Regions from separate parts of the Endozoicomonas sp. ALC013 genome, predicted to be linked through region 2. Evidence: predicted binding sites of a transcription regulator. Region 2 holds the regulator's gene; each other region holds the start of a gene.
The links. Region 2 encodes FNR, which switches genes on or off when oxygen is low (the NO sensors DNR and NnrR bind a similar motif). Its sites were predicted from a motif close to TTGATNTANATCAA; they were not measured.

Region 1 (9,839 bases), on a different contig from region 2:
TGTAGGCATCACGCATAACATCAGGATGGCTCTGCTTTACAGGCTCAATAATGTCAAACAGAGGACTGCTATCATCAGGGTCGGCAGCGTGAGTTTGCAGTTTGATTACATTGCCAGGTGCCCGGTAACCGGCAACGGGAGGCCAGGCTTCGCCACTGTGATTGTTGAGGTAACGAAAAACCACAAGATCCACCTGATACCATGGGATATCAGGTCCTCCATCACTCGCGTTCTGTGCAGCAGAAAGCGGTACATTAACCAGTAGTGCTATCGACAATGCGATAAGCTGAAGTTTTTTCATACAGAATTTCCTTGGATCACCCAATCCGGAATCAGGGATTGTGGCTTTTGTGCAGCAGCTCCTGACTGTCTGAAAACCAGCCAGGTGGCTATTGTTAGATATCAGCTGTTAACCCGCAAGCCTGCCCAGCAACGTTTCCGTTGCCTTAAACCTCTGTTCCGAAGTTTCCATTGCGTCAATGTACTTTAAGATGCTGCTGCCTTCCAGCCTGAACTGCTGAGGGCTTGACTGGATAAGGTTAATAATCAGCATGGGATCGACACTGGGCTGCTCTTCAAACTCGACCCTTGCTTCTTTGCTGCTGGCATCCAGTTTCTTGATGCCCAGCTTCTGGGCACAGAGTTTTAACTTCATCTGACGGAACAGGTTTTTGGCCGGGTCGGGCAAGAGGCCAAACCGGTCAATCAGCTCAACCTGAAGGTTCTTTAACTTTTCCTCATTATCAGCGGCGGCAATTCTCTTATAGAGAATCAAGCGGCTATGGACATCGTGAATATAGTCTTCAGGCAACAGGGCCGGAAGCCGTAAGTTCACTTCTGTGCCATGGTTCAAGGGCTGATCCGGATTGGGCGTTTCGCCGTTGCGGATGGCGTTAACGGCACGCTCAAGCATCTCGGTGTAGAGCGTAAAGCCAACACTCTGTATCTGGCCGCTCTGGCCTTCACCCAGCAGTTCACCCGCACCCCTGATCTCCAGGTCGTTCGAGGCCAGCATAAACCCGGCACCAAGGGTTTGTGCTTCCGATATGGCTTCAAGACGTTTCGCGGCATCAGCCGTCATCGATTTCGGTGTCGGTGTTAACAGATAAGCGTAGGCCTGGTGGTGTGAGCGACCAACCCTGCCTCTAAGCTGATGCAGTTGGGCCAGGCCAAACTTGTCAGCCCTGTTGATGATGATGGTATTGGCATTAGGGATATCGATGCCGGTTTCAATAATGGTTGTGCATACCAGAACGTTGTAGCGCTTGTGGTAAAAATCGGACATCACCTGTTCAAGCTGACGCTCACGCATCTGGCCATGACCGGTGATGACCCGTGCTTCAGGAATCAGTTCCTGAAGGTCGCTGGCTACTTTTTCAATGGATTCCACCTGGTTGTGAAGATAGTACACCTGCCCGCCACGCAGCAGCTCCCTGAGGATCGCTTCTTTCACCAGGGGTTGATCATATTGCCGGACAAAGGTTTTAACCGAGAGTCGCCGTGCCGGTGGTGTCGCGATAATGGACAGGTCGCGAATACCGGACATGGCCATATTGAGCGTTCTTGGAATGGGCGTTGCGGTCAGGGTCAGGATATCAACCTCGGACCTCAATGACTTGAGCTTTTCCTTGTGTCGGACCCCAAAGCGGTGTTCTTCATCAATAATGAGCAGGCCAAGATCTTTAAAGGTCAGGTCGCCCTGGAGAATTTTGTGGGTACCAATAATGATATCCAGTTTGCCCTCAGTGAGCCGCTCTTTTACCTGATCCACGGCTTTTTGTGACTTGAAGCGTGAAATAACATCAATTTCTACGGGCCAGTCCGCAAATCGATCGCGGAAACTTTCGTAGTGCTGTTGCGCCAGCAGCGTTGTGGGAACCAGAATGGCCACCTGTTTACCGCTATGGGCCGCAAGGAAAGCGGCCCGCATGGCAACTTCTGTTTTACCAAAGCCCACATCACCACAGACCAGGCGGTCCATGGGTTTTGGTGCGCACATATCACCAATAACGGCGGCAATGGTCTGTTGCTGATCGGGCGTTTCTTCAAACGGAAAGGCGGCAGCGAAAGCCAGATAGTTCTGCTCCGGCTCAGTGAAAGGAAACCCTTTTCGTGCTTCTCTGCGGGCATAAATATCCAGCAGTTCAACGGCCACGTCCCTGGCTTTTTCGGCGGCCTTACGCCGCACCTTGCTCCATTGCTCACTGCCCAGCCGGTGCAGCGGGGCAAGTTCATCATCGGCACCAGTGTATCGGGAAATCAGGTGGAGAGAAGCAACAGGTACATAGAGTTTGGCTTCGTTGGCATATTCCAGGGTCAGAAACTCCGTGGTCTGGCCATCCACTGCCAGTGTTTCCAGCCCTCTGTATCTGCCAACCCCATGGTCAATATGAACCACGGGGGCTCCGATTCTTAACTCGGTCAGGTTGCGAATCACCTGGTCGGCACTGTGTTCGTCTTCTGTCTTCCGCCGTCTGGTCTGTTGTACTCTCTGGCCGAGCAAAAGCGCTTCCGGGATAACAGCAATTTGTTCTTCCGGTAGATACAGTCCGTTGTCCAGTAGCCCGGTACTGACCGCCAGAGCGGGCTTTTCTTTGAGAAATGCGGACCAGCCATCACACAGGTCAGGCATTATATTATTCTGGCTCAGCAGCTCCAGGAGTACTTCCCGCCGTCCGGCACTTTCGGCGACCAGCAGGACATGATGAATGCCATTTATAAAGGTTTTGAGGTGGGCCAGTGGTTGCTCAAGCCGGGCATTAATGGTCAGTTCCGGCAATTCCTCGCGATTTAAATTAAATCGACCGGCCCTGGGTGCAACAGGCTGCTCAAACAGTGTGACTCTGGGGAAGTCGTTCAGTCTGCTGTATAGCTCCTCCGAGGGCATCAGAACCCGGGATGGCGGAAGTATTGGCCTTTGCGGATCAACACGGCGGTTGTCGTAACGTGCATGAACATCCGAATAAAAATGATCCAGCGATGAACTCACGGTGTCGTAGATCAGTATTCGGGTGTTTTTTGGCATGTAGTCGAAAAGCGTTGACGTCTCCTCAAAAAAGAGAGGCAGATAGTATTCAATGCCCGGGCTGGCAATACCTTTGTTGATATCCTGGTAAATCGGGCATTCACGATAGTTAACGTCAAAGGTTTCCTGAAAATTACTGCGAAATAACGCTATCCCTTGCTTATCCAGGGGGAACTCATGCCCCGGTAGCAGTTGTATCTCCTCAACCGTTGCAATGGAGCGTTGCGTTTCAGGATCAAACGTTCTCAGTGACTCTATCTCGTCATCAAACAGGTCAACCCGATAGGGCGTGTCAGCCCCCATGGGAAAAATATCAACAATCGAGCCACGGATAGCGAACTCGCCATGTTCCATCACTGAGTCCACACAGCGGTATCCGGCCTGTTCAAACTGGCCCCGGCGTTCATCAATGATAAACCGGGTGCCCGGTTGCAACGACAGGCAGCTGCCCAGCAGATAGTTCTTCGGACACAGGCGGTGCAACAGCGTCGTCACGGGCACAATCAGAATTTTTTTTCGGCCACGGTTGTCGGTCAGGGGAAGGTGGTAGAGCGTTGACAGTCGCTGGGAAATAATATCCTGATGGGGTGAAAAGGTATCGTAGGGCAGTATTTCCCAGTCCGGCATTTGCTGAACATGGATGTTGGCTTCTTCAGCAAGGAAGAAGGCCAGCTCTTCTTCCAGCCGGTTTGCTGATGAACTGTCCGGCGTAATAATCATCAGCGGCTGGTTGTCCGATACCGCAGCACAGGAAATGGTCAAGGCAGGCCCGGCTTTCGCGAGATTTCCCCACTGAAGCTTGTCGCCGGGGTGGGTTGGCAGAGGAATAGTGTGTTGAAACATGAAAATCCTGAAGGCTCTCCTGATTTACCCCAAATACAGATATAAGTGGTGGATTGTAGCGGTTGTGATCCTGTTCTCCCAGTATTGCCAGCGGGAAATGGTGGAATAAGGAGGAAAATCAAAGGCAGAAAGATTGGCGGTGTTAATGTTTGATAATCTTTGTTGCCTCGAACACCATCAACAAGGATAATACCAACAGAACATAAGTCCCAAATAAGGGATTGTATTTAAAACAGAAATAATAAACGGGAATTTATCGTGGTAGCAGATCGTTTTCAGGACTGGAAAGAGCGTGAAGCACTGGCTGAGTCAATGATCCCTCTGATCGGCAAGCTGTATAGAAATCACCATGTTGTCACGTCTGTGTTTGGGCATCCCGTCATTAACCGCTCCGTAATCAGCTTGCTGAAAGCGCACAAGTTTGTTCGACAGATTGAGGACAATGGTCTCTCTGTCCGTGAGACTTACCCTGTGCTGGAAATTCTGGCAGGCCTTGATCTGGGGCCATCCCGTATTGATATTGGCAAGCTGGCGGTTGGCTACCGGGCGGAAGCAGCAGGCCTGTCACTGGAAGAGTACGTTACCGGTCAAGTAGCGTCAGTGACTAATGGCCATAAACAGACCCTGGGCCCGGGTCAGGATGTCGTATTGTATGGCTTTGGCCGGATTGGCCGTTTGATGGCCAGAATCCTCATTGAGCGCGCGGGCAGTGGCTCTGGTATTAACCTGAGGGCCGTGGTTGTCAGGCCCGGCGGTGCAGGCAATGATCTTCAGAAGCGGGCAAGCCTGTTGCGTCGCGACTCGGTTCATGGCTCTTTCCAGGGCACTATATCTGTTGATGAAGAGAATAAGGTTATCTATGCCAACGGTGTGGCCATTCAGGTCATTTATTCCAGCAGCCCGGATTCCATCGATTACACCCGGTATGGCATTAACAATGCCGTGATTGTCGACAACACCGGTAAATGGCGTGATAAAGAGGGATTGAGCCTGCATTTGCAATCAAAGGGAGTATCCAGGGTCCTGCTGACAGCACCGGGAAAAGGGGATATCAAGAATATTGTTTATGGGGTAAATCATAACGATATTGAGCCGGAAGATCAGATTCTTTCCGCCGCCTCCTGTACCACTAACGCGATCACACCGGTGCTGAAGGCCATTAATGATGAGTTTGGTGTTGAACACGGTCATGTAGAGACGGTTCACTCTTACACCAATGACCAGAATCTGATTGATAATTACCACAAGGGTGAGCGTCGTGGACGCAGCGCTGCACTGAATATGGTCATTACCGAAACCGGGGCAGCGAAAGCCGTTGCCAAGGCGTTGCCTGAACTTGAAGGTAAGTTGACGGGGAATGCTATTCGGGTGCCGACCCCGAATGTTTCCCTGGCCATCCTTAACCTGTCCCTGGACAAGGCCACCACCGTTGAAGAGCTTAATCGCTTTATCAGGGAGACCTCACTGTATTCCAGCCTTCAGAAACAGGTGGATTACGTCACCTCTGTTGAAGCAGTTTCCAGTGATTTTGTGGGTAGCCGTCGAGCTGGCGTTGTGGATGGGCAAGCCACTATTGTTGACGGCAAACGCTGTGTGCTTTATGTCTGGTATGACAATGAGTTCGGTTACAGCTGTCAGGTCAACCGGATACTTCAGTTTATGTCTGGTGCGATGTACCCGTCGGTTCCATAAAACACTCGTTTGTCAGTAGTGATGAACACTTCACAGAGTGACTGATTAGTGGTTCGGCTAATCAGTCACTCTGTAGATCCTGCCTTTTTCATATCTTATCCCGATTTACCATTACGACCTGCGAACATTGATATGGGTCAACAATGAGTGAGATTGGTCGTCCTCTAAATTGTAACCATTCTCATTTGCGTATATATTCAGATCAATTGACATTTTGTCAGGCAGCAACCATTCCACACTAAAACCCCGACAAAAAAACAGGTTCTGGCCCTGGCAGATGATTTAGGTGCAAATATCTGGGTCATTTTTGCGAGTTATTACCTGCTTTGCAGAAAAAACGCGTACAAAACTGACTTTATGATGCCTGTGGAGAAGATGTACATGAAGGTGACATTGGGTGAACTGAAAACCGGTGAATGTGGCCGGGTAACCGCTTTTGCGGATGCTGGCAGTGCTTACCGGCGGAAATTGCTGGCAATGGGCCTGACGCCCGGAACCCGGTTCACGGTTTGTCGTGTTGCGCCATTGGGGGACCCAATCCAGTTGGAAGTCAGGGGCTTCCAATTATCGATTCGAAAGGATGAAGCCGCTGTTGTAGAGGTTTCCAGAACATGAAAAAACACGTTGTTGCAATTGTCGGAAATCCTAACTGTGGTAAGACAACGCTGTTTAACGCGCTGACCGGTGCCCGGCAGCGGGTTGGCAACTGGCCAGGCGTTACTGTGGAAAAACGCAGTGGTTTTTATACCTTTGCTGATAACGCCATAGAGGTCGTTGATCTGCCCGGAACCTACTGTCTTGATGTGGTTGACAGCGACGTTTCTCTTGATGAGAAGGTGGCGCGGGATTATATCCTGAAGCGTGAAGCTGATTTAATTATCAATATTCTTGATGCTTCAAATATCGAAAGAAATTTGTACCTGACCACTCAACTGCTGGATATGGGTGCTCCGGTCATCGTTGTGCTCAATATGATGGACGTTGCCAGGGAAAAGGGCATGGACATTGATATTGACAAGCTGGCTGAGGAACTCGGCTGTCCGGTGCTGCCCCTGGTTGCCAGCAAGTCAGGCAATATCAAAGCCTTTTTACAAAATATTAATGATTTTCTGAATAATGGTATCTCCGTAGCCCCACCATTGAACCTTGGTGAACAGCTGGAACAGGCCATTGCCGTTATTGAATCGACCCTTGAAGCGTCTGTGAATCTTGATAGTCCGCTGTCCCGACGCTGGTATGCCCTGAAGTTACTGGAAGGTGACACTGTGCCTCTGCCGGAACTGACCTGGCAGGTGGTCAATGAGGCTACCCGGCAGCGTCATATCATTGAGGCTGCCCTTGAGGAAGATCTGGATATTATTCTGGCCAGTCGACGTTACGATGTGGTTGGTCAGCTTATGGAGTCAGTGATTCGTGAGCGGGGCGTGGTCAGTCACCGGCTGAGCGAATCCATTGATCGTGTGGTACTGAACCGGGTGCTTGGGTTCCCCATTTTCCTGGGTGTCATGTATCTGATGTTCATGTTCACCATTAACTTCGGCAGTGCCTTTATCGACTTTTTCGATATCTTTACCGGGACTCTGCTGGTGGACGGTCTGGGCCACTGGCTGAACTCGGTTGGTGCTCCCGCCTGGGCAGTGACGTTACTGGCGGACGGTGTGGGTGGTGGTATCCAGACTGTATCGACATTTATCCCGGTGATTGCTTTCCTGTTTCTGTTTCTTTCCATACTGGAAGACTCGGGATACATGGCCAGGGCTGCTTTTGTCATTGACCGGCTCATGCGCTTTCTGGGGCTTCCGGGCAAAGCTTTTGTTCCCATGCTGGTGGGCTTTGGCTGCAACGTGCCTGCGATTATGGCAGCACGGACACTGGACAATGAAAAGGACCGGCTGTTGACCATCTCCATGGCTCCGTTTATGTCCTGCGGTGCCCGATTGCCGGTGTACGCACTGTTTGCCGCTGCCTTTTTCCCGGAGTCCGGCCAGAATGTGGTGTTTATTTTGTATCTGGTGGGTATCCTGGCAGCAATATTTACCGGGTTGATTCTCAAGCAGAGCATCCTTAGTGGCGACAGTTCGCCATTTATTATGGAGTTGCCCAATTACCATTTGCCATCGGTGACTCAGGTCATGTTACGCACTTGGGATCGTCTCAAGGCTTTTATCCTGCGTGCAGGCAAAGCGATTGTGATGGTGGTGGTCGTGCTGAACACCCTGAATGCTATTGGTACCGATGGCTCTTTCGGTCACCAGAACACTCAGAACTCCCTGCTCAGCAAGATTGGCCAAACCATTACCCCGATATTTTCCCCCATGGGCATGACGGAAGAAAACTGGCCAGCGGCTGTGGGACTGTTTACAGGTATTCTGGCGAAAGAAGCCGTTGTGGGTACGCTTGACTCAATGTACGGTGCTATTGCCGCGTCTGAAAACGCTGACACCGAGGGTGAAACGACGTTTGACCTGTTGGCAGGATTGCAGGAAGCCGTTGCCACTATTCCAGCCAATCTGAGTGGTTTAAGTGGCACACTGGCAGATCCTCTGGGTGTCGAAGTGGGCGATCTGACCGATCTGGATGCGGTTGCTGAAGAGCAGGCAGTCAAGGTCAGCACCTTCTCTGTTATGGCAGGCCTGTTCCCCAGTCATGCTGCAGTCATTGCCTACTTATTGATGATCCTTCTTTATACTCCCTGCGTAGCAGCATTGGGTGCTATTTACCGGGAAACCACCCTGGGCTGGACGCTGTTCATTTCCGGATGGACTTTCTTCCTTGGCTATGCGGTTGCCACTATTTATTACCAGTTGTCCCTGGTATCTGTGCAGCCTGGCGAAACGCTACTTTGGGTGGTATCGATCATGCTGATGATGTTTATTGTGGTTACCTTGATGAAACGCATGGGAGCCTCAGTACTGCAAGGGCGGATGGATGTCAGCCCGCAATGACATCGTAAACGCAAAGCGTGGCCAAAAGCACCCTCAGTGCTTTTGGCCATTAACCGGAACCTGACAGGCGCTGACCATGCTGATCAAAATCCGCGATTATTTGAAACTGCAGAAAGTGTGCTCTCTGGCTGACCTCAGTGTGAAATTCAATACCACACCTGAGGCCATGAGAGGGATGCTCTCACACTGGCTAAGGAAAGGTCAGTTGAGCTGTGAACAGCCGGGTTGCTTTGTGGCCTGCAAAAAGGGGTGTGTTTCCTGTGACCCTGCCGAGTTGGAGATCTATCGCTGGCAGGGGAAGTCTCAACATATTCCATTGAGTCTCATCGGCTGACGGACTTTCACAGCATATTTGCTGTTCTGCATAAAAAACCTCTTTACCCCTGAGCTCCTTTACCATTACATCATCATGATATAGCTGGCGTTTTTTACATAACGCTTGCCTGCTTCTTTGCCATTTTAATAGTCAAACAGATGTTTAATTATTATTACCCGGTAACATGATGGAACTTTCGAAACAAACGATAGTCCAAATAACAAAATCCACAGATTTTTCAGTTTTCTGAAAAGTTTCTTATGGAGTAGGAAATAGACTATGAATATTGACGCTATACACGGAGCTCCCCCTGGGAATCAATTAGTTCCACCTGTTGTAAAGACCGGGCATGTATTTGGAATGACAGTTGCTGAGGAGGTTGGAGTCTCCCTTGAATTAGAAAATATAGATGAGGGTGAGCTTGATTCTATTCTTTTTGAAGGATCTGTGAAATCAGATACTGCTGATGAAGGTTTTGTTATGGTGGCAGGAAAAGGTACGCTTCTGACGCTGCGGGATAAAAACCCTAAAGTGTTTGCTGGATTATACAGTGCCACCCCCGTTCCTGAACCATCAGAGAGTGTCTTTTCAAGAGTATGTACCCTTGTAACTGATTTTATTTCTGCCTATCTGAACACAGGCAAAGATTAATTGATTAAGTCCTTTAAGATGAAGCTGGCTGAACTTGATAAAGAAAAACAGGTGTCTGGTAAAGATCGTTGGCCTTAAGCGTCTTTACCGGCACTCTGCCTGATAAACTGAAGGTGTGGGTAAGTAACCAGCAACCAGGTGGCATTTGAGGAATCAATTCTCTTTCAACACGTTCCATCGCTCCGGGATACAAATAGCAAACAACAAGGCCGACGTTACCAGGGGCTGCCTGGAAGAAATCCGCTCTTATAACATCGATCCCGTACCTTGCCTCAGTAAACAGGGCTGGAACCGGAGAACGTTCCCAGGCCTCAATTTTTTTGTCAGGGTATTTTTCTCTTAAAATGGGAATCAGGTGTCCCCAGCC
Region 2 (9,839 bases):
CAGCACAACCCTGCCAGCCAAAGCATTATTTGCTCGATTAATAACCAGATGGCAGATACAATAGCCAACCTCAACAACTTCACGCCACGTTGGACACAATCCTCATCACATGCCCTAAAGACGAACCACTAAGGCATGCCAGTTCGGTTCATACCTATTGACACCGATCAAAGAACAACCTTGAAAATCTTTCTAAACTAGCCAAAAACATCATGACGTAATACCGACTGTTTTTGCCTTACCCTTTCCGGCACAAAAAGACCGACCAGAAGGCGAACACACTGACTAATAAGACATGAAGATTACCGAGAGCAATAATGAATACCGCACCAGTTTGGGATAAAGACCTGATTCACCGATACAACCACTCAGGCCCGCGTTATACCTCCTATCCCACGGCGGTGCAGTTTGATGGCAGCTTTGATATTGAGAAATATCATCACAATGCCCACTCCAGTGCCAGGGCCATCAATCCCCTGTCACTCTACTTTCATATCCCGTTCTGCTCCCATGTCTGTTATTACTGCGCCTGTAATAAAATTGTCACCAAACACCGTGGGCGCGCCAATAGTTATCTGGAATACCTGTTTCGTGAAATAGAGATGCAGGCAGCACTCTACAGTCAGGAACAGCGGGTCGAGCAACTGCACTTTGGCGGCGGCACACCGACCTTTCTGAGCAGAGATCAGATGAGGGATCTGATGGGCCATATCCGTCAGCACTTCCAACTGACCCAAAGCGATACCGCAGACTACTCCATTGAACTGGATCCCAGGGAAGTAGACTGGCCCATGATGGGCACCCTGAGGGACCTTGGCTTCAACCGAATCAGCATGGGCGTTCAGGACCTGAACCCCAAAGTTCAGCAAGCCGTTAACCGGGTTCAACCTGAAAGCATGATTCAATCCATTCTTGATGCTTCCAGGGTCATGGCATTCCGCTCGGTACACATGGACCTGATTTACGGCCTGCCTTTCCAGACCACCAACAGTTTTATGGAAACCATCGATCGTGTGGCTGATATGGCCCCGGACAGGCTATCCCTGTTTAACTACGCCCACCTGCCCCACCGCTTCAAACCACAGCGCCGAATTAATGAGCAGGATCTGCCTGCGCCGGAAGTGAAGCTGGACATTCTGCATCAGGCCACGGAAAAACTGCTGGATCAGGGCTACATCTACATCGGTATGGATCACTTTGCCCTGCCAGACGATGAACTGGCCATTGCCCGGGAAGAAGGCACGCTGCACCGGAATTTCCAGGGTTATACCACCCATGGTCATTGCGACCTGATCGGCATGGGCGTGTCTGCCATCAGCCAGGTAGGCGACACTTATATCCAGAACAGCACCGATGAAGCCCGGTACTGTGCAATGATCAATGAACAGCAGTTGCCAGTGGTTCGCGGCCTGAAGATGACCGCTGATGACAAAGTCCGCCAGGCAGTGATTACCCAGCTGATCTGCCACTTCAAACTGAACTTCAGCGATATTGAACAGCGGTTTGATATTCAATTCAGGGATTACTTCCGGGATGAGCTGGCAAGGCTGGAGCCGATGAGGGCAGACGGCCTGATCAGTCTCAATAGCGATGGCTTGCTGGAAGTACTGCCAAAGGGAACACTGCTGATCCGTAACATCTGTATGCAGTTCGACCACTATCTCCATCAACCGGAGATGAAAGAGAAGACGCTCTTCTCAAAGGTTATCTGAGTAACACTCCGGAGCAATCACCAGGCTCCGGAGCCCCTCTCCCGCCAGTACCGACAACGACTGATCATCCCGCACAGAACCGAAACCTCTCTGCAGCTCACCGGTTTATCAGAAAAAAACTGAAACTGACGACGACTTGCCACCACTATCACATTGATTTACTTGAAACATAAGTGCAAAATCTGCCATGTCCGTTAAATACCACGAACGAAAATTTAATCCTGTGACATAAGACAATGTCAGATTGATTTTCAGGGATAAAGACACACAACCACCAGGAGCCATGACCATACCATGATCAGGGTCAGCCCTGAGCTTGATAGATGACACGGCAGATGAGAGCTCACCGGAACCACCGCAGTTTATGACGCATTGCTGAAGCAGCACCAAACCCCTACCCTGGGTCTGCCCGGTTGCGTACATACCTGATTTACACTCCGGTAACACTTTTCATACACTTGGTTTTCCATAAACAGTGTCGAATTTCGCCAAATACGACTTTGAGGCCTCTCAATGACGTCAAAGCCCAACGTCCGACAGCCGAGCCATGTGGCCTGCAGAGACTGCAGCCTCAGCTCACTGTGCCTGCCACTGGCACTGAGCATTAAGGATATCGATCAGCTGGATCACATTATCAAGCGTGGGCGTCCTTTGAAAAAAGGCGAACACCTGTTTCTGGAAGGTGACCCCTTTACCAGTGTCTTTGCTGTTCGCTCAGGGGCTCTCAAAACCTACACAGCGACCAATGAAGGTGAGGAACAAATCACCGGATTTTACCTGCCCAGCGAAATTCTTGGCCTGAGCGGTATGGATACGGATACCTATCCGGTGTCGGCCCAGGCGATGGAAACCACCATGATCTGCGAGATTCCTTTTGAGCAACTGGAAACCCTTTCCGATCAATTCCCGGAATTGCGCCGACATCTGATGCGCCTGATGAGCAAGCGTATCCGTGAAGACCAGCAAATGATGATGCTGCTGTCCAAGAAAAACGCCGATGAACGTATTGCCACCTTCCTGATTAACCTGGCCAGCCGTTTTCGTCGCCGGGGTTTTTCTTCCCAGTCGTTCCGTCTGTCCATGTCGAGAAATGAGATGGGGAACTACCTGGGTCTGGCGGTAGAAACGGTTAGTCGTGTATTTACCCGATTCCAGAAAAACGGCCTGATCTCCGCCGTGGGCAAGGAAATCGAAATTCGCAACTCGGTTGAACTCTGTGCCCTGGCCGGGGGAAAAACACTGGAACCGATTGCTACCAACGCCTGACTTTATCCTCTAAAGAAGCTACCCTTTGAGGTGGCTTCTTCCTTTTTATCCATTGACTGACAGCGGCATGCTCCCTCCCATGCATACAAACGAATGTTCATCCGTTCAGGAATATCTGCGAACGCAAATCAGAACCATCGCGGACTGGCCCCATGAAGGCATCCTGTTTCGGGATATCACCACACTGTTTGAAAACCCGGAAGCCTGGCGTAAGGCCGTGGATGTCATGGTTCAGCGTTATGAGAACCAGACTTTTGATCGCATTGGCGCGCTTGATGCCCGCGGTTTCCTGCTTGGCTCGACACTGTCCTATATCATGAACAAGCCGCTGGCACTGTTTCGCAAGAAAGGCAAACTGCCAGGCAAAACCCTCAGTGTCGAGTATGACCTTGAATATGGCAAAGCCGTACTGGAAATGCATGAAGACACCATTAAGGCCGGTGAAAAAATTCTGTTAGTGGATGACCTTATCGCCACCGGAGGCACACTGCTGGCTGGGGATCAGTTGATTCGACAAGCAGGAGCCAGCACACTGGAAGCTGCAGCTATCATCAATCTGCCAGACCTCAAGGGCGCTGACAGACTCAATGCGGCGGGCATTCCAACCTATGCCCTGTGCAATTTTGCCGGTGAGTAAAACCACCCTCAGTTCAGAATTTCAGGGATGATACGATATGTCTCTTAGATCCAGGGTTAATGTCTGGATCTGAGAGCCCCTCCCGCAGTTACAGGACGCACAGACCGGGATCTACCCGGGAAAAGGACTTTGCAAATGGGAATATGCGCCAAGGAACTAAGGCACTATGTTGTTCGCCCCGCACTCAAGCATCTGGGTATGTGGAGCCCTACTGCTGAGAACCTGCTGCTTGGTACCGCAGCCAGAGAGTCCGGGCTTGGTTTTCATCTGAAACAGGCCAATCACCAGGCACTCGGTATCTATCAGATTTCTCCTCGCATGCACCGCAATATCTGGGACCTGTTTCTGGCACCAAACGCTGACTTATCCAGCAAAGTTCGGGGACTGGCCAGCCAGCGGGAGTTTCTTTCCCACCCCCATCATGAACTGGCGACCAACCTGGTTTACGCCACCGCCATTGCCTGGCTTATCTATCACCGCTGCGGTATTCAGATCGAAGATATTGATAAAGAAGACATCACTGCCATGGCCAGATTATGGCAAAAGCACTTCCACAGCAGAAACCCCGGAACACTCCAGAGCTTCTGCGAAAGCTATCAAAAGATGATTATTGAATCAGGCTGCTCCACAGAGGAGTCAACGTACTTTAACCAGGCTGCAGCCAAACCGGCATAACAGGATTCAGCCTGCCTGCTCCCTTATCGCCTTGATGATGCTCCCCTACAACCCCTTGGCCTCAGCACATTGAACACAAAGGTCAGCATAAGGCATAACCTCAAGGCGCTGAACCGGAATTTCCTTACCGCAGGACAGGCAGAAACCGTAATCGCCCTCATTTATACGATCAAGGGCGCGGTTAATTTTACCCAGTTCAATCACCGCCTCGTTACCCAGTGCATCAATAACCTCATCATTCTCCCGTTCCTGCGCCTGCTCAGACCAGTCTGCACTGTTTTTTCGGGAAGCATCCTTTTTAATTTTACCCAGACGCGTATTCAGCTCATCCCTGCGAGCCATCAACCATTTCTGCCACTTATCATGATCTGTCATTTTGCTACCCCTGCACAAAAATACTGTAGAATCCTGCTGTTTATTCTATAAAGAATGGTTGTGTCAAAAGGTCACTCTTTACCATAAAACAACGCCGAAGAACCTTATCCCCACTCACAAAAACGGATAAGGTAATTACCAACCTGCGGCGTACTGATTCTTTCCAAAATCATGAATTCAAATAGTAGATCATTGATACCGTAAACGTAATATTCAGTTTCAATCCGGAAAAACATTTTCCCACCTGGTACATCAATTCAATGAGTTTGATGTGAACAATCTCCGTTCAGCCTGAAGCGGAGTCCAGGAGGCTGACAAAGTCCCTCCTCTTGATCTCGTAACCATTAACAGGCTGAGTGGTCGATAACCAGGCATTACATCACATAAGGCAGTCGTTTCAGCCTGTCGATGCAGGATGTGTGATTGAGCTGTCTGGCAAGTACCAGGGGAGTCCTGCCATGTCTGTTTCTCACCCGATGATCTGCGCCGGCATTCAACAGCATCCTGACAACTTTCAGGTTGCCATTGAATGCCGCCATATGCAGAACGGTATTGCCGTCTTGATCGGGAATATTCAGATCCGCCTTCGCCCGAATCAGCAGGCTGAGGGAAGCATCAAATGAGAAATGAATAAAGGACATATCAACGGCATAGTGCATGGCAGTACGGCCGGAATTATCTTTAACATCAAGCTGAGCACCTACCTGGATCAGGGCTTTCAGGCTATTGCAACGGTGTTTAAGCACAGCCAGATGCAGTGCGGTCTTACCCTCTGCGTTGGTCATGTCAAGGTCGGCATCGGAGCGAATAAACATGCGCAGGCACACATAACTGCCGTAGGTGACGGCGTCGTGTAACACCGTGTTGCCAGCCGAGTCCCTTGCCGAAAAATCCACGTTAGCCTCAACAATGACCCTGACGCACCCAAGATGGTTGCATCTGGTGGCTATGTGCAGTGCTGTCATAACGCTATTGCCGTTGGTAAAGGCCTGGATATTGGCCCCCCTTCGGATCAGGGTTTGCACGCTTTCAAGGTGCCCATGATAAGCAGCAAGGTGCAGGGCATTCCAGCCACAATTGACAAACGCCTCAACGTTGGCGTTGTTATCAATCAGGATTTCCAGACACTCACTATGGTTTCGCATGGCAGCGTAGTGTATCGCCGCTCTGCCAACGGGGGTCACTGCGTCAAGGTTCGCACCTTTATCGGCAAGTAATCGCAGGCAGTGGCCATGACCACCGGTGGCCGCATGGTGAACTGCCACCCGGCCATGCCGGCTGGCTATGGTCATGTTACACCCATTGCTGATGAGAATATCCATTACCGCCCTGTGGCCGGCCTTGGTCGCCAGAATCAGGGGGGTCCTGCCACGGCTGTCCACGGTATCAATAATGCCCGGGTTCCGGGCCAGTATCCTGACACACTCACAACGGCCTTCCAGGGCAGCAATATGCAGTGCTGTTCGGTCATGACTGTCCCTGGTGGCAGGGTTTGCCCCTCCCAGAATCAATGCTTCGGCAAACTGACCGTCTTCCTGCCTGGCTGCCAGATGAAGGGCGGTATGACCATCCCGGTTAGTCAGATTGAGACCCGCACCGGACTGAATCAGAAAATTAACCACATCAAGGTGGCCATTGACCAGGGCAACGTGCAGTGGGGTCATGCCGTTATTGATGGCCGGGACATCCAGCGAAGCCCCCGCTGCCACCAAAGCCCTGACGCAACCCATTTGCCCATTGCTGGCGGCCATGTACAGCAGACGGACATGATGACCTGTATCACCGGTACGAAACAGGGCAAAGACAACACTCGGGTCGAGGGTCAGCAACTGCTGAAGCTGTGCCAGGTTTCCGGAGCGACAGCAACTCAGGGGCATTGACTCGCTGTAAGCTGAGTACTCATAGAGCTTCGCCCCACCCTCTCGCATCAGTGGCAGGGCCCAATTAAGACAGACCGGGCAAGTTCGTCTGGACAACTGTCGGCTGTTAAGCCAGGGGGTCACACATTGCTCGTGATAGCGATGGCGACAAGGGGTAACCACTACCCTGCTGTGTCCAAACAATCCAACCAGACAAATCGGACAGACATCGTTTAATGGTTGCCCTGTCGGGTTGGAAACCGGAGAAATTGAATTTTCCATCAGTATTCAGGTCACCGTGTACCCGGTTGAATTCATGGACAACCGGTGATTTCATAAACACTATTGACAGAAAAATTGTGGACTGGTTCCTGAAAGGCAGCACAGAAGCTGACCTGCCTGCTATTGGCGCACCTTGGCAATCTGATCTGAATTGAACGTTCGCATAGCCTGGCTGCACAGCCTCTCAGCTTGAGAGGCCGGGAAATTAAATAGTAATAATTTTTACCATGTCAATATCGGTATCGATTGGATCAGGAATATTCCCGGAAAAGATCGTTTGATTGTCCTCATGCTCATAGGACTTGCGCTCGCCAGAACGATCCATTTTAAGATCCTTGAAATTGAACAGCTCAGTATCAGCCATCTGGGATGGCGCTATATTTTGCATAGCCGTAAAAATTGACTCGATCCTGCTCGGATTCTTTTTTTCCCACTCAGCCAGCATGGCTTTGATATTCTGACGCTGCAGGTTCTTTTGTGAGCCACACAGGTTGCATGGAATAATCGGGAACGCCATTTGCTCAGCAAACCGTTTGATATCCTTCTCGCGGCAATAAGCCAAAGGGCGAATCACCACGTTCCGTCCATCGTCTGATAGTAACTTGGGTGGCATGGCGGCCAGCCGGGAGCCATAGAACATATTAAGAAACATGGTCTCTACGATGTCGTCCTTATGGTGGCCAAGGGCAATTTTGGTTGCGCCGATATCTTCGGCAAAGGCGTACAAAGTGCCACGGCGCAAGCGCGAGCATAAACCACAGGTGGTTTTACCCTCCGGTATCTTCGACTTAACCACCGAATAGGTATCCCTGTTAATAATATGATAAGGAACATTCAGGCCATCCAGGTATTCCGGCAGGATATGCTCAGGAAAGCCCGGTTGTTTCTGATCCAGATTCACCGCCACTAAATCAAAGGTTATCGGTGCACTTTTCTGGAGACTCTGCAAAATATGAAGCATCGTGTAGCTATCAGCGCCACCCGATAAACAGACCATCACTTTGTCGCCATCCTCGATCATATTGAACTCTTCAATAGCCTGACCTGCGTGGCGGCGCAACCTTTTTTGCAGCTTGTTAAATTCTGTCTTTGCAGTTCCGGAAAGAGAAGTCGTCATATTATCCTGAGGGAGTCTAAGGAAAAATTTGATTATAACTATCTGTCAATCTTTCACCAATCAGACCGATTGCTATCCCGTTACGGACTTTCACTACAGGGGATTCTGAAACCAGCTCAAATGGAATAAGTTATGGGATATCCCCGCCCCGGAAAGGTATCCACCGAGCCATTCAAGACCCACAACTTAAAACGGCTCAACGCCAGCAGCCACTGAAAATGGATAAAACCCGGTATTGATTAACAAAAGCAAAATCAATATATTTAAAATCAAATTCTGCATAGCAGAATAATAAGGAAATGATAACATGCCCGATGCCTATATCTACGACGGTGGTCGTAGACCTTTCGGCCGAGACGGTGGGGCGCTCTCATCGATCCGTCCGGATGACCTGTTGGGTGACATCATCAGGACTCTCATTCAGCGCAATGCTTTCGACCTGAATCAATACGAAGACGTTATCGCAGGTGGCACACAGCGGGTTCCCCGTCTGGCCGGGGTAAAAAACGCACTGAATCTGATGACGTCAGGTCAACCCCTGGAAAAATTGGCAGGCACAAGGCAGTTAAATATCCAATATGAATGACCAATATGCCACTCTGAAAGGAATAATCTTTGCCCTGCTCTCAGCACTGGCATCCACTACCGCGGGTGTTGCCACCAAGGTGGTAGCCGATGCAGTTCCCATCTCTATGGTTGTTTTGTTTCAGTACGGCATCTGCCTGCTTATTCTTATCCCTTTGCTGTTGAAACACCCTCTTCGCAACTGGTATACAAAACACCCGGTTATTCATGCTGTCCGGGGGATTTCCGGCTGGCTGTGTTTTTTTACCTACTATCTGGCGATTCAACATACCCCCCTGGTGGACGCCTCTCTGCTGCGTAACACGGCACCGTTATTTGTGCCATTATTTGTCTGGGCCTGGATAAAAATAACCATTCCGGGGGGGCAGTGGCTGCCTATTATTGTTGGCTTCCTGGGTATTCTGCTGATCTTGCGACCGGACGCAGAAGGCATTGAATACTGGCATATCGTCGGGTTGCTGTCCGGCGTGTTTCTGGCGCTTTCCATGGTCAGCACCCGGGTCCTTTCAGGCACGGAATCGACCCATGTGATTTTGTCTTACTATTTTTTGATATCGTTTCTTAGCAGCATCCCGTTAGCTATCCTTGACTGGCAGCCTATTCCTTACTGGACACTGCCCTATTTGCTCTTTATTGGTGGTTCTATCTCGTTGACCATGTGGTGTTATACCCGGGCATTGACACTTGCCAGTGCCGTCATCGTGGCACCTATAAACTACTCCGGTGTTGTATTTTCAGGAATTATGGGCTGGCTGATCTGGAGCCATATTCCTGACGGGTTTGCGCTGACAGGAATTGTGCTGGTCATCGCAGCCGGGCTGATTACGGCGTTCTGGAACAGCGGCAGCGCCAGGCAACAATAGATGGATGTTAACCGACAAACCCCGGAGATTTACCCGATACTTCTGATTTACCTATGTTATAAATGTTTAATCCTTTAACCAGTATTGATAATGGCCTTTAATTTGCGGGGAGCGGAACTCCACCCCCTGCAGAGCGTACACAATAGTAGAAGACACACCACATATGAATGAAATTATTGACCTGCCAAGAGAGAAAGGGGGGGAGAAAGACAGGAAATTCGTTGAGGCGCTGGCACGTGGCCTGGATTTGCTGCGGGCTTTCAACCAACAGGGCGGCGTTCTCGGCAATCAGGACCTTGCCAGAATTACCGGGCTTCCCAAACCAACCATCTCCCGCTTGACTTACACATTGACCCAGCTGGGCTATCTCACCTACTCGAAGCACCTGGAAAAATATCAACTGGACGTCGGTGTGCTGGCACTGGGTTACGCCTACACCTCCAACCTCAACGTACGTAAAATTGCCAA
Region 3 (9,839 bases), on a different contig from region 2:
AATTTTACCGGAGGGTGTATCCAGTGGATGCTTTTCGGGGTTTTCCCGGAACTCACGGAATTGAACATGAGGTTCACCGGGATTCTTCTGCTTGACAATGCCCTGCTCACGGAAAGTCTCAAAGTCCAAATCCACCAGTGTCGGGTTCATTTTCCGGGATTCTGCATAAATATGACGCAGCCAGGCTTCCTGGTCCCGACCTTCGGTGAACTGTGCTTCTACCCCAAGACGTTTGGCAATTCCGGTACACATGTCATAGACAGAACGGCATTCATACAACGGCTCAACCGCAGTATCACAGAAAATGGTGTAACCCATATTTCCGCAGTACCCGTTAGGGGCGAAATCCGGTTGTTCAGCCGCGGTCAAATCGGGCAGCAGAATATCCGCATAGCGTGCACTGGGCGTCATGTGGTTGTCGATCACCACAATCATTTCACACTGGCTGTCATCCTGGAGAATGTCATGGGTGCGATTGGTGTCCGCATGCTGGTTGATGATGCAGTTACCGGCATAGTTCCAGATAAATTTGATGGGCTGAGTCAACTTTTCTGCACCACGAATACCCGCAGTCAACGCGGTCATTTCATCATGACGGTAAATGGCATCCGTCCAGAGGAACATGGGAATGGACGTTGATACCGGGTTGGTCAGTGTCGGAAAGACCGCAAAGGGCATGGAGTAGCTGCTTTCACGGGCACCAGTACCACCACCGGGAATACCCACATTACCGGTCATTACCGCCAGCATACAGATAGCCCGACTGGCCTGCTCACCATTGGCGGTGCGTTGAAGTCCCCAGCCCTGCATAATATTGCAGGGTTTGGTCATGGCAATTTCACGGGCCAGACGGATGATGGTGTCTGCCGGGACACCGGTTATTTTTGCCGCCCATTGCGGGGTCTTTTCAACACCATCATCGCCTTTGCCCAGAATATAGGATTTCCAGGAAGCGCCTTTCGGTGCGCTGGCAGGCAGTGAGTTTTCATCGTAGCCGATGGTGTACTTGCCCAGGAATTCATTATCCACCAGGTTTTCGCTAATCATCACCCACGCCATACCGGCTACCATTGCGGCATCGGTACCCGGTCGCAGAGGAACCCACTCATCATTGGCACCCAGGACCGTATCGGTCATGCGCGGATCAAAGGTGATCATACGTGCATTACTGCGTTGCCGGGCTTCGGTCAGATGATAAACAATACCGCCGCCACTCATCCGGGTTTCCGCCGGGTTGTTGCCAAAATTGACCACCAGCCTGGTATTCACAACATCTGACGTACAGTTATTATCTACCCAGCTGCCGCCGTACAAATACGGTAAACTCACGGCAATCTGGGCCGTACTGTAATCACCATAGTGGTTAAGATAACCGCCCCAGCAGTTCATCAGACGGGCGATCGGTGTGGCGGCTGGTGGCCAGGATTTGGAAACCGTGCCTCCCAGCGTACCAGTACAATAGTTGAGATAGATGGCTTCATTGCCATACTCTTTTTTGATGCGCTTCAGGTTATCAGCGATGGTGTCAAACGCTTCATCCCAGCTGATGCGCTCAAATCGACCTTCACCACGCTTACCGACACGCTTCATTGGGTATTTCAGACGGTCAGGGTTGTAGACGCGCTTGCGGAAGGAACGACCACGGAGACAGGCCCGAACCTGGTGGTCACCATAGATATCGTCACCGGTGTTATCGGTTTCGGTATGGATGATCACACCGTCTTTTACCTGATGACGCAGTGCACAGCGGGAGCCGCAGTTGACCGTACAGGCAGACCACACTGACTTGATCTCTTCAACCGCAGGTTTGGCCTCTGTCGCAGAAGCTTTCACAGGTAGTGTGCGCGCAGCAACGACTGCCGCACCGCCCGCAGCGGTTCCCCACTTCATAAACGTTCTTCGCTTCACCGTGGAAGCAAGCACTTTATCCACAATTTCTTTCATTGATATCGCCACCCCATCATAAATACTGGTCGTGATCACAGATTGCTCAGACAATTATCAGATTCTGCTTTCCCTGCAGACATAAAGGTGTGAACAAAAAGTGCCGCCAACCAAATGGTGGGCATTATAATTGGACAGTAATTAACCGGCAGATGACCTGAATCAAGACCATGTGATTTAAAGTACAACTACGTACTAACTCAGGAAAACTACATATTTCAGACAGCAATAAAAAAGCCCCATGGCCAAAACCAGGGGGCTTTCAGAAAGACGATCGTCTGCGATCAGGCAGTCAAACTTCTTACGTCTTCTACTGAATCCAGAGTCAGCGCTTCACGGGCCAGGCTCTGGCAGTGCTTATAGTTCAGACTGCGAACACGGGCCTTAACCACCGGGATTGCCGGGACACTGATGGACAGTTCCTGAACGCCCAGGCCGACCAGGATAGGCACCGCATTCGGGTCACTGGCCAGGCTGCCACAGATACCCGTCCACTTGCCTTCTTTGTTGGCTGCTTTCACCGTCATATCGATCAGGCGCAATACTGCCGGGTGAAGACCATCGACCCGTGCCGCCAGTTTTGGATGACCACGGTCAACAGCCAGGGTGTACTGGGTCAGGTCATTGGTACCGATGGAGAAGAAGTCCACTTCTTTAGCAAAATGATCGGCCAGCAGCGCAGCGGACGGCACCTCAATCATAATACCCACTTCAACGGTGACGCCTGTCGTTTCCTGCTCTTCCAGCACCAGTTTTTTCACGGCACGGAATTCATCCAGGGAGCTGATCATCGGGAACATGATACGGGCATGACCGGCATGAGCCGCCTTCAGGATCGCACGAACCTGCTTGCGCAGCATGGTCGGACGGTTAATACCGATACGCACGCCACGTTCACCCAGAAACGGGTTCTCCTCTCTTGGCAGGGGCAGATAAGCCAGAGGCTTGTCACCACCGACGTCCAGAGTACGGATAATGACCGGGCGGTCTTTACCCATAGCGTCCAGAATACCTTCGTAGGCTTTTATCTGCTCATCCATGGTGGGTTCGGTTGCACGTTCCATATAGAGGAACTCGGAACGCAGCAGACCTACCGCTTCAGCACCCATTTTGACCGCTTTTTCCGCATCGTCCTGGTTGGCGATATTGGCAGCGATCTCAACATGATGGCCATCCAGAGTCACCGCAGGCTGGTCCGCCACTTGCAGCGCCGCAGCATGTTCCGCCGCCGCACGTTCCTGGCGGGCAACGGTTCTGTCGATCTCTTCCTGAGTAGGATTAACCAGCATGTAACCCTTGTTGGTGTTCAGGATAACATCGGTACCGTTCTCATACTGACGAACACTGCCCGGTACGTTGACCAGGTAAGGAATACCCAGGGAACCGGCCAGAATCGCCGCATGGGAAGTCGCGCCGCCGTGCAGGGTCACGATACCAATCACGCGCTGGCGATCGAGAGTCACCACTTCAGAAGGCGTAATGTCTTCCAGACAGAGAATGGTGTTTTCCGGCAGCTGATCGGTGCCGCCTTCAACGCCCATCAGGTAACGCAGAACCCGAAGACCAACGTCTTCTACATCGATGGCCCGGGCCGCCAGCAGCGGGTTATCCAGCTTGCGCATTTCATCCGCTTCGGCCAGAAAACTTCGGTGCCATGCCCACATGGCGCTCTTGCCTGCTTCAATCAGTTCACGGGCACGATCACTGATCGCCGGGTCGTCCAGTAACTGCTGATGGGCAACAAATACTTCTGCATGACCACCTACATGATCCGCTTCCATTTTAGTCACCAGCTGCTGCAGGGACTCCCGGGCTTTTTGGATACCGTAGCCAAGCTGACCCAGTTCATCGCTGACACCAACACCCTCTTCCGGGTAGCTGGGCAGTTCATGAACCAGATGGTGCAGCTTGCCAATGGCCATACCCGGTGCCGCTTTAACGCCGGGTAAACGACCATCGGAGCCTTCTACCGGTCCAAGCAGTGGCGCTTCTTCTTCCATGGCTTCATCAGCGCCCGGCAGCACGTCGGCCACGGCTTCACCCAAACCACTGCGGAAACCATCCAGAATGGCTGCCATCGCTTCTTTGGCATCAGGGCCGGTGACGGTGATTTGCAGGTTAGAACCCAGCACCGTCTGCAGCCCCATCAGAGCAGTCAGACTGTTGGCCTTGCACTCTTTGCCAGTGTCTTTGTTCAGAATCATCACATCAGAATTGAAGCCTTTGATAATCTGAATCAGAGTGGCAGAAGGGCGGGCATGAAGACCCAATGGGTTCATCAACACAAAATCGTCTGTCAGGGTAATGCTGTCCTGGCGGCTGTATTTGCTCTCGGTGGACATCTCCTTTTCAGGCTCAGCCCCAATGGCAAATACGGTATCCTGCCCCGCTGTTACTTCGGTACGGGGATTTACCACCACACCGGTTTCCCCGGTGGTGATCATAATCGCGGTCTGCAGGCTGGCCGCCCTGGCTCCGACAAACTCGGGATCAAACGACAACAGCTGCTGACCAACAGACACTTTGTCGCCTATTTTAACGTTGGTCTCAAAGCCTTCACCACGCAGAACAACCGTATCGATGCCCACATGGATCAACACTTCCACACCGGAATCTGTCTTGATCGCCACGGCATGTCTGGCGTCATGGAGCTGGCTGATGGTACCGGCGCACGGTGCCAGTACCACAGAGTCCGTTGGGTTGATCACAATACCGTCACCGATCAGTCGACCAGCAAATACCGGGTCAGTGGATTCCTCGATGGATAACAGCATTCCGGACAGAGGCGCAACCAGTGACAGTTGGCAAGGTTTGCCCTCTTTTTTGACATCTTGATGGGAGAGCGTCATGCAGAAACCTCAACATTGGCAAGATCATCCGTCACCGGGATCTTTTTCATTTCATCAGCAATTATTTCAGCCTGGGGACCGACGACGATTTGCAGGTTCTTGTCACCCACACGAACCACCGCCGCTGCCCCCAGCGCCTTAATACGGTCATCACTGACGCTGGCCGTATCTTTCAGCGTCAGACGCAGGCGTGTGACACAGGCATCAATCTGAGTCACGTTCTGGTGGCCACCCAGCACTTTCAGGCACTGACGGGCGAACAGAGCAGTATCTTTTACTTCCACTTTTTTTTTCACTGTCTCCGTAGAAACAGCCGCCGCTACTTGCTGAGTCTGACGCGACTGGGTAGCACTCAGATCTCCAGTAGCCGCACTTTTCTTTACCTTACCGGCAAAGGGCTGCATCAGCGCCTTACCGAGTTTCTGCAAGTAACCAAAAATGTTCATGATTGATCAACCATTTAATTCTTTACAGTGAGAGTATGTCTCGTTCAGTGTGGCGCGGAATTTTACTGATTTATTTTTCCAAGAAAAATAAAAAAGCAAATACATTGACTCAGATCATTACTTAAAGACATTTTCTACCCGTTGAGCACATTGCCAACCGCCTTTATTTTTCATTAAAAAATAAATAAGCTATGACAACACCCCCTGAGCAGGTTAGAGAAGCCTGGAGTTCACGACATGCGCTTTATACCTCTGAAAAACAAGCCAGCCGTTGGTCGTTGGGCTGCTCGATACATTGTCAGCCGGATCAAGGCATTTAATCCGACCCCTGAACGCCCCTTTGTTCTCGGCCTGCCAACCGGCGGCACACCCATCCCGACATATCAGGAACTGGTTCGTCTGCACAGGGAAGGAGAAGTCAGCTTTGCCCATGTTGTTACCTTCAACATGGACGAATACGTTGGCCTGCCTGCCGATCACCCGGAATGTTACCGAATGTTCATGCACCGCCACTTCTTTGATCATATGGATATCCCGGCAGCAAACATTAACTTTCTGGACGGTAACGCAGAAAATCTGGAAGCTGAATGCCTGCGTTATGAAACAGCGATTAAACATTGTGGCGGTATTGAGCTGTTTATGGGTGGTGTCGGACACGATGGGCACATCGCATTTAATGAACCCGGTTCTTCACTATCCTCCCGTACCCGCCTGAAGACGCTGACCACGGAAACCCGTGAAGCCAACGCGCGCTTCTTTGATCAGGACATCAGCCAGGTACCAAAACTGGCACTTACCGTGGGTGTCGGAACGGTTCTGGACTCCCGTGAGCTGATGATTCTGGCCACGGGTTCTGATAAATCCCGTGCGGTTCAGGCCACGGTTGAAGGATCAGTCAACCATATGTGGACAATCTCAGCCCTGCAGCTTCATCCAAAAGCGACGATGATCTGTGATGACCCTGCCACCCTGGATCTGAAAGTTCGCACTCTGCGCTACTTCCAGGATATTGAGTCTGAAAACATCAGGGACTTTTGATATGTCTGCGGATCTGGTCATCAGCCCGGAAAAGAGTTACGCGCTGGTTAATTTCAAACCGTTAACCGGTGACCCGGAACAGTCGTCGTTTGATACCATCATTATAGAGAATGGCCGAATTTCGGCCATTGGCAAGGCGGAGGATATTGCCGGTGGTCATCAGGGTGCTGATAGCCTGAAAAAAGTAGACATCGGCGGTCTTACGTTAAGCCCTGGTTTTATCGACCTGCAATTAAACGGCTGTGGTGGTGTTCTTTTTCACAGTGATATCGCCATCGATACGCTGGATATCATGCACAAGAACAACCTCCGCTCAGGTTGTACGGCATTTCTGCCTACGCTGATTACCAGCAGTGATGAGGATATGCGACAAGCGGTCAAGGTCACCCGTGAATACATGGCCAGGCATCCGGATCGTGTACCCGGCGTCCATCTGGAAGGCCCTTATCTGAACCCTCAGCGCAAAGGCATTCATGATCCGGACGTCATACGTGCGCCCTCCTGCGCAATGATCGATTTTTTCTGTGACAATGCAGACGTCATTGCCATGGTGACACTGGCACCGGAAGTCTGCCCTGAAGGCACCATTGAAACGCTGAGTAAAGCGGGCATTGTTGTGTCCATCGGCCACACCAATGCCACCTGTGCACAGGCTAAAGCGGCAGAACAGGCGGGGGCAACCTTTGCCACTCATCTGCATAACGCCATGAGCCCCCTGGGCAGCCGCGAGCCTGGTGTGGTAGGTGCCGTCTTTGACAGCCATGCTATGGGTGCCGGTATCATTGCTGACGGTCTTCACCTGTCCTGGGAAAACCTGCGCATCGCCCATCGTCTGATGCAGGACCGTCTGGTGCTGGTGACCGATGCAACCACGCCGACCGGTACGGATATGGCCACCTTTGTCTTCGCCGGACAAACCATCTATCACCAGGATGGCAAGTGCTCCAATGCAGATGGCACCCTGGCAGGCTCCGCACTCACCATGATTGCTGCGGTCGCCAATAGCATTCGGGCAGGGATTGAGCCTCAGGCAGTGATTCGCATGGCTACCGTCAATGCAGCAAAAGCCATTCATATTGAAAGTCAGATGGGCAGCATTGCGGTTGGGCAGTTTGCCAACCTTGCCATTTTCGATGACAACTTTACCCTGCAGGGTACGGTGAGCGGTGGTGAGCTGAAACTACAAAAATGACGACAGTAATTGCTAATCTGGACTTTGTAAAAGAGCGGAACATTTCTGCTGTTTACCAAGCGATTGTTGATCATGGCTCCATCTCGAGAATCCAGATAGCCAGACAATGTCGTCTGGCTGCCGGTAGCGTGACCCGTATCACCCGACAACTGATGGAAGCAGGCCTGATTGTTGAACAGGAACAGCAGACCTCTGAACGGGGGCGTCGGGCCACATCGCTGGCTCCCCGGCAGGGCCAGATCCAGATTCTTGCGGCAAGGGCAGGCAGAACCAAACTCCACCTGGGGTTGTGTGACCTGTCAGGCAAGCTGCTGGCTGAGTACTCAGAGCCAATTCAGCCTTTGAATCAGGTTGAATTTACCAAACAGCTGATTGCCTCACTGAGAAAATTCCTCAAAACCCATAAGAAGTATATTCGTTGTCTGGCCGGTGTTGGCATCACAACGCCCGGGCTGGTCAATTCAGCCAAAGGGATTATTACTTTCATGCCCCACCTTTCGGTCAGCAATCTCCCTTTGGCAGAGCAGGTGTCTGACGCATTGGGGATTCCCTGCTTTATCAACAACTTTATTTCGTCCATGGCGCTGGCCGAGCACCACTTTGGTGTCAGCCGTGGATTTAGAAACAGCCTCTTTGTCAGCGTCCATAACGGGGTGGGAGCCGGTATGATTCTGGACGATAAGCTCTATGAAGGCAGCACCCTGGCCGTTGGCGAGATTGGCCATATTCAGATCGATCCGCTGGGAGAACGGTGTTACTGCGGTAACTTTGGCTGCCTGGAAACCCTGGTCTGTAATCCGGCCATAGAAAAGCGCTGTCATAAGCTGCTGGCGTCGGGTGTTCCCAGTCTGTTAAATAAGAGCCAGACAAAAAAGGCGGATATCCTGGCAATCTGTCATGCCGCGAACGAGGGCGATCAGCTGGCAAATGATCTACTGAAAGAAGCCGCCGGTAACCTTGGCAGGGCAATAGCCATGAGTGTCAACCTGCTGCGACCGGACACGGTGGTGCTTGCCGGTGAGATCTGTGCCGCCGCCACGATTATCCACCCGGTGATCAAACATTGTCTGAAAACGCAGACGGTTTCAATCAATGAAAACCTTGAAACCAGCGTCGTTTACTCAACGCTTTATGACAGCCCATGGTATGGCGGGTTTACCCTGGTAAGAAGGGCGCTTCTGGAAGAGGGGCTGCTATTGAAACTTATCCAGTAAGAAAGCGGGGAAGGGAGATATTGTTACTGTGAGCCAGGCTCGATTTTGCGATGCTATCAGGAAAAAAGCTGGCTGTTAAAGCCAGCAGTCAGTGCATCGAAAGGAACAGTCGTTGGCCATGAGGGCCCCAGCGAAGCCGTGAGGCCTAGGGCTTTGGGCTTTGGGCTTCCATAATTAAACATCTGTCGTTAATTTGGATCATTCAGCAATTCCATTTTCAAATAATCGAACTTATTTAGTAGGTTGTTGTCATAAACTAACGGAGGATATTGCAATGCAACCTATACAAGGCGCTTCATCAGCGGCAGTTACATCGCCGCAGGAACAAACCAACTCTTCAACATCAAATTCAGGTGCCTCACTTGACCCTCACAAAGTCTCCATTGCAGGACTCGATAAAGCAATTGTATTAATGCTGGTTTATAGCAATCGAAATGGCTAAAAGAATAATGAATTCAGCTGAATAGCAATTTGATAAAAACTCCAATAACTAATAAACCAGCTACTGACCATGCGAATAGTTGCCAACGATCTTCATCCATGTCATCAGGTTATAGTTATGAATACGATCCAGAGTGTTCCTTCCAGCTCCCATCCACAGCCTGTTGAGGCGCTGCCTTTGCAGGTTCTGGCGGCACCGGATACCGGGATAAGCGATGGTGATGACCGCTCTAATCCGTTGAACGAGGCATCAGTACTGGCCGCCTGCCGCAATAATAACCTGGTCTGGCTCCGGGAGTTACTGGCCGAAGACCCGGAACTGGCAAAACTGACAGCTCCGTCCGGCGCGACCAACCATCCGGTTTCTCCACTCCATATCACTGCCCAGGGAGGGCATAAGGAGGCTACAGAATACCTGCTGAATACAGCCTTGCAGGGTGTACCGGAGGCAGAAAAGGCTAATACCGCCATCATGCTCATGACGCTCCGTAATAGTAATGGCGTAACCCCGTTTTATCTTGCCGCTCAGAATGCCAATGAGTGGGTCTTGTTAACTTTCCTGAACTACCTGCTGACATTGCCTGAGGCAGATACTGCCAGGGCACTGGTGACGGTCATGAATACTGCCCGTAAAGATGGCCAAACCCCGCTGTGTATAGCGATCAAAAGAGGCGATGACCGGATGGTATGCTGCTTCCTGGAGGTCCTGAAATAC

Region 1: ACO6V1_RS10300 (FeoA family protein) is a predicted target of FNR. The motif match lies at 5,688-5,701, and genes of this name have one in related genera.
Region 3: ACO6V1_RS16970 (DMSO/selenate family reductase complex A subunit) is a predicted target of FNR. The motif match lies at 2,097-2,110, and genes of this name have one in related genera.

The regions. Positions count from the first base shown of each region.
Region 1 covers NZ_JBLYNS010000044.1:8,059-17,897, reverse strand. The annotation lists gene ACO6V1_RS10315 (CsiV family protein) at 1-301, opposite strand, end outside; gene mfd (transcription-repair coupling factor) at 410-3,868, opposite strand; gene ACO6V1_RS10305 (glyceraldehyde-3-phosphate dehydrogenase) at 4,127-5,560, shown strand; gene ACO6V1_RS10300 (FeoA family protein) at 5,942-6,175, shown strand; gene feoB (Fe(2+) transporter permease subunit FeoB) at 6,172-8,505, shown strand; gene ACO6V1_RS10290 (FeoC-like transcriptional regulator) at 8,582-8,839, shown strand; gene ACO6V1_RS10285 (hypothetical protein) at 9,101-9,472, shown strand; gene ACO6V1_RS10280 (hypothetical protein) at 9,486-9,839, opposite strand, start outside.
Region 2 covers NZ_JBLYNS010000030.1:13,927-23,765, forward strand. The annotation lists gene hemN (oxygen-independent coproporphyrinogen III oxidase) at 318-1,712, shown strand; gene fnr (fumarate/nitrate reduction transcriptional regulator Fnr) at 2,226-2,978, shown strand; gene ACO6V1_RS08130 (adenine phosphoribosyltransferase) at 3,058-3,615, shown strand; gene ACO6V1_RS08135 (hypothetical protein) at 3,751-4,290, shown strand; gene ACO6V1_RS08140 (TraR/DksA family transcriptional regulator) at 4,336-4,665, opposite strand; gene ACO6V1_RS08145 (ankyrin repeat domain-containing protein) at 5,040-6,806, opposite strand; gene ttcA (tRNA 2-thiocytidine(32) synthetase TtcA) at 7,012-7,923, opposite strand; gene ACO6V1_RS08155 (hypothetical protein) at 8,231-8,509, shown strand; gene ACO6V1_RS08160 (DMT family transporter) at 8,502-9,371, shown strand; gene ACO6V1_RS08165 (IclR family transcriptional regulator) at 9,535-9,839, shown strand, end outside.
Region 3 covers NZ_JBLYNS010000105.1:1,114-10,952, forward strand. The annotation lists gene ACO6V1_RS16970 (DMSO/selenate family reductase complex A subunit) at 1-1,998, opposite strand, end outside; gene ptsP (phosphoenolpyruvate--protein phosphotransferase) at 2,229-4,793, opposite strand; gene ACO6V1_RS16980 (glucose PTS transporter subunit EIIB) at 4,790-5,239, opposite strand; gene nagB (glucosamine-6-phosphate deaminase) at 5,477-6,277, shown strand; gene nagA (N-acetylglucosamine-6-phosphate deacetylase) at 6,279-7,469, shown strand; gene ACO6V1_RS16995 (ROK family protein) at 7,466-8,683, shown strand; gene ACO6V1_RS17000 (hypothetical protein) at 8,958-9,125, shown strand; gene ACO6V1_RS17005 (ankyrin repeat domain-containing protein) at 9,243-9,839, shown strand, end outside.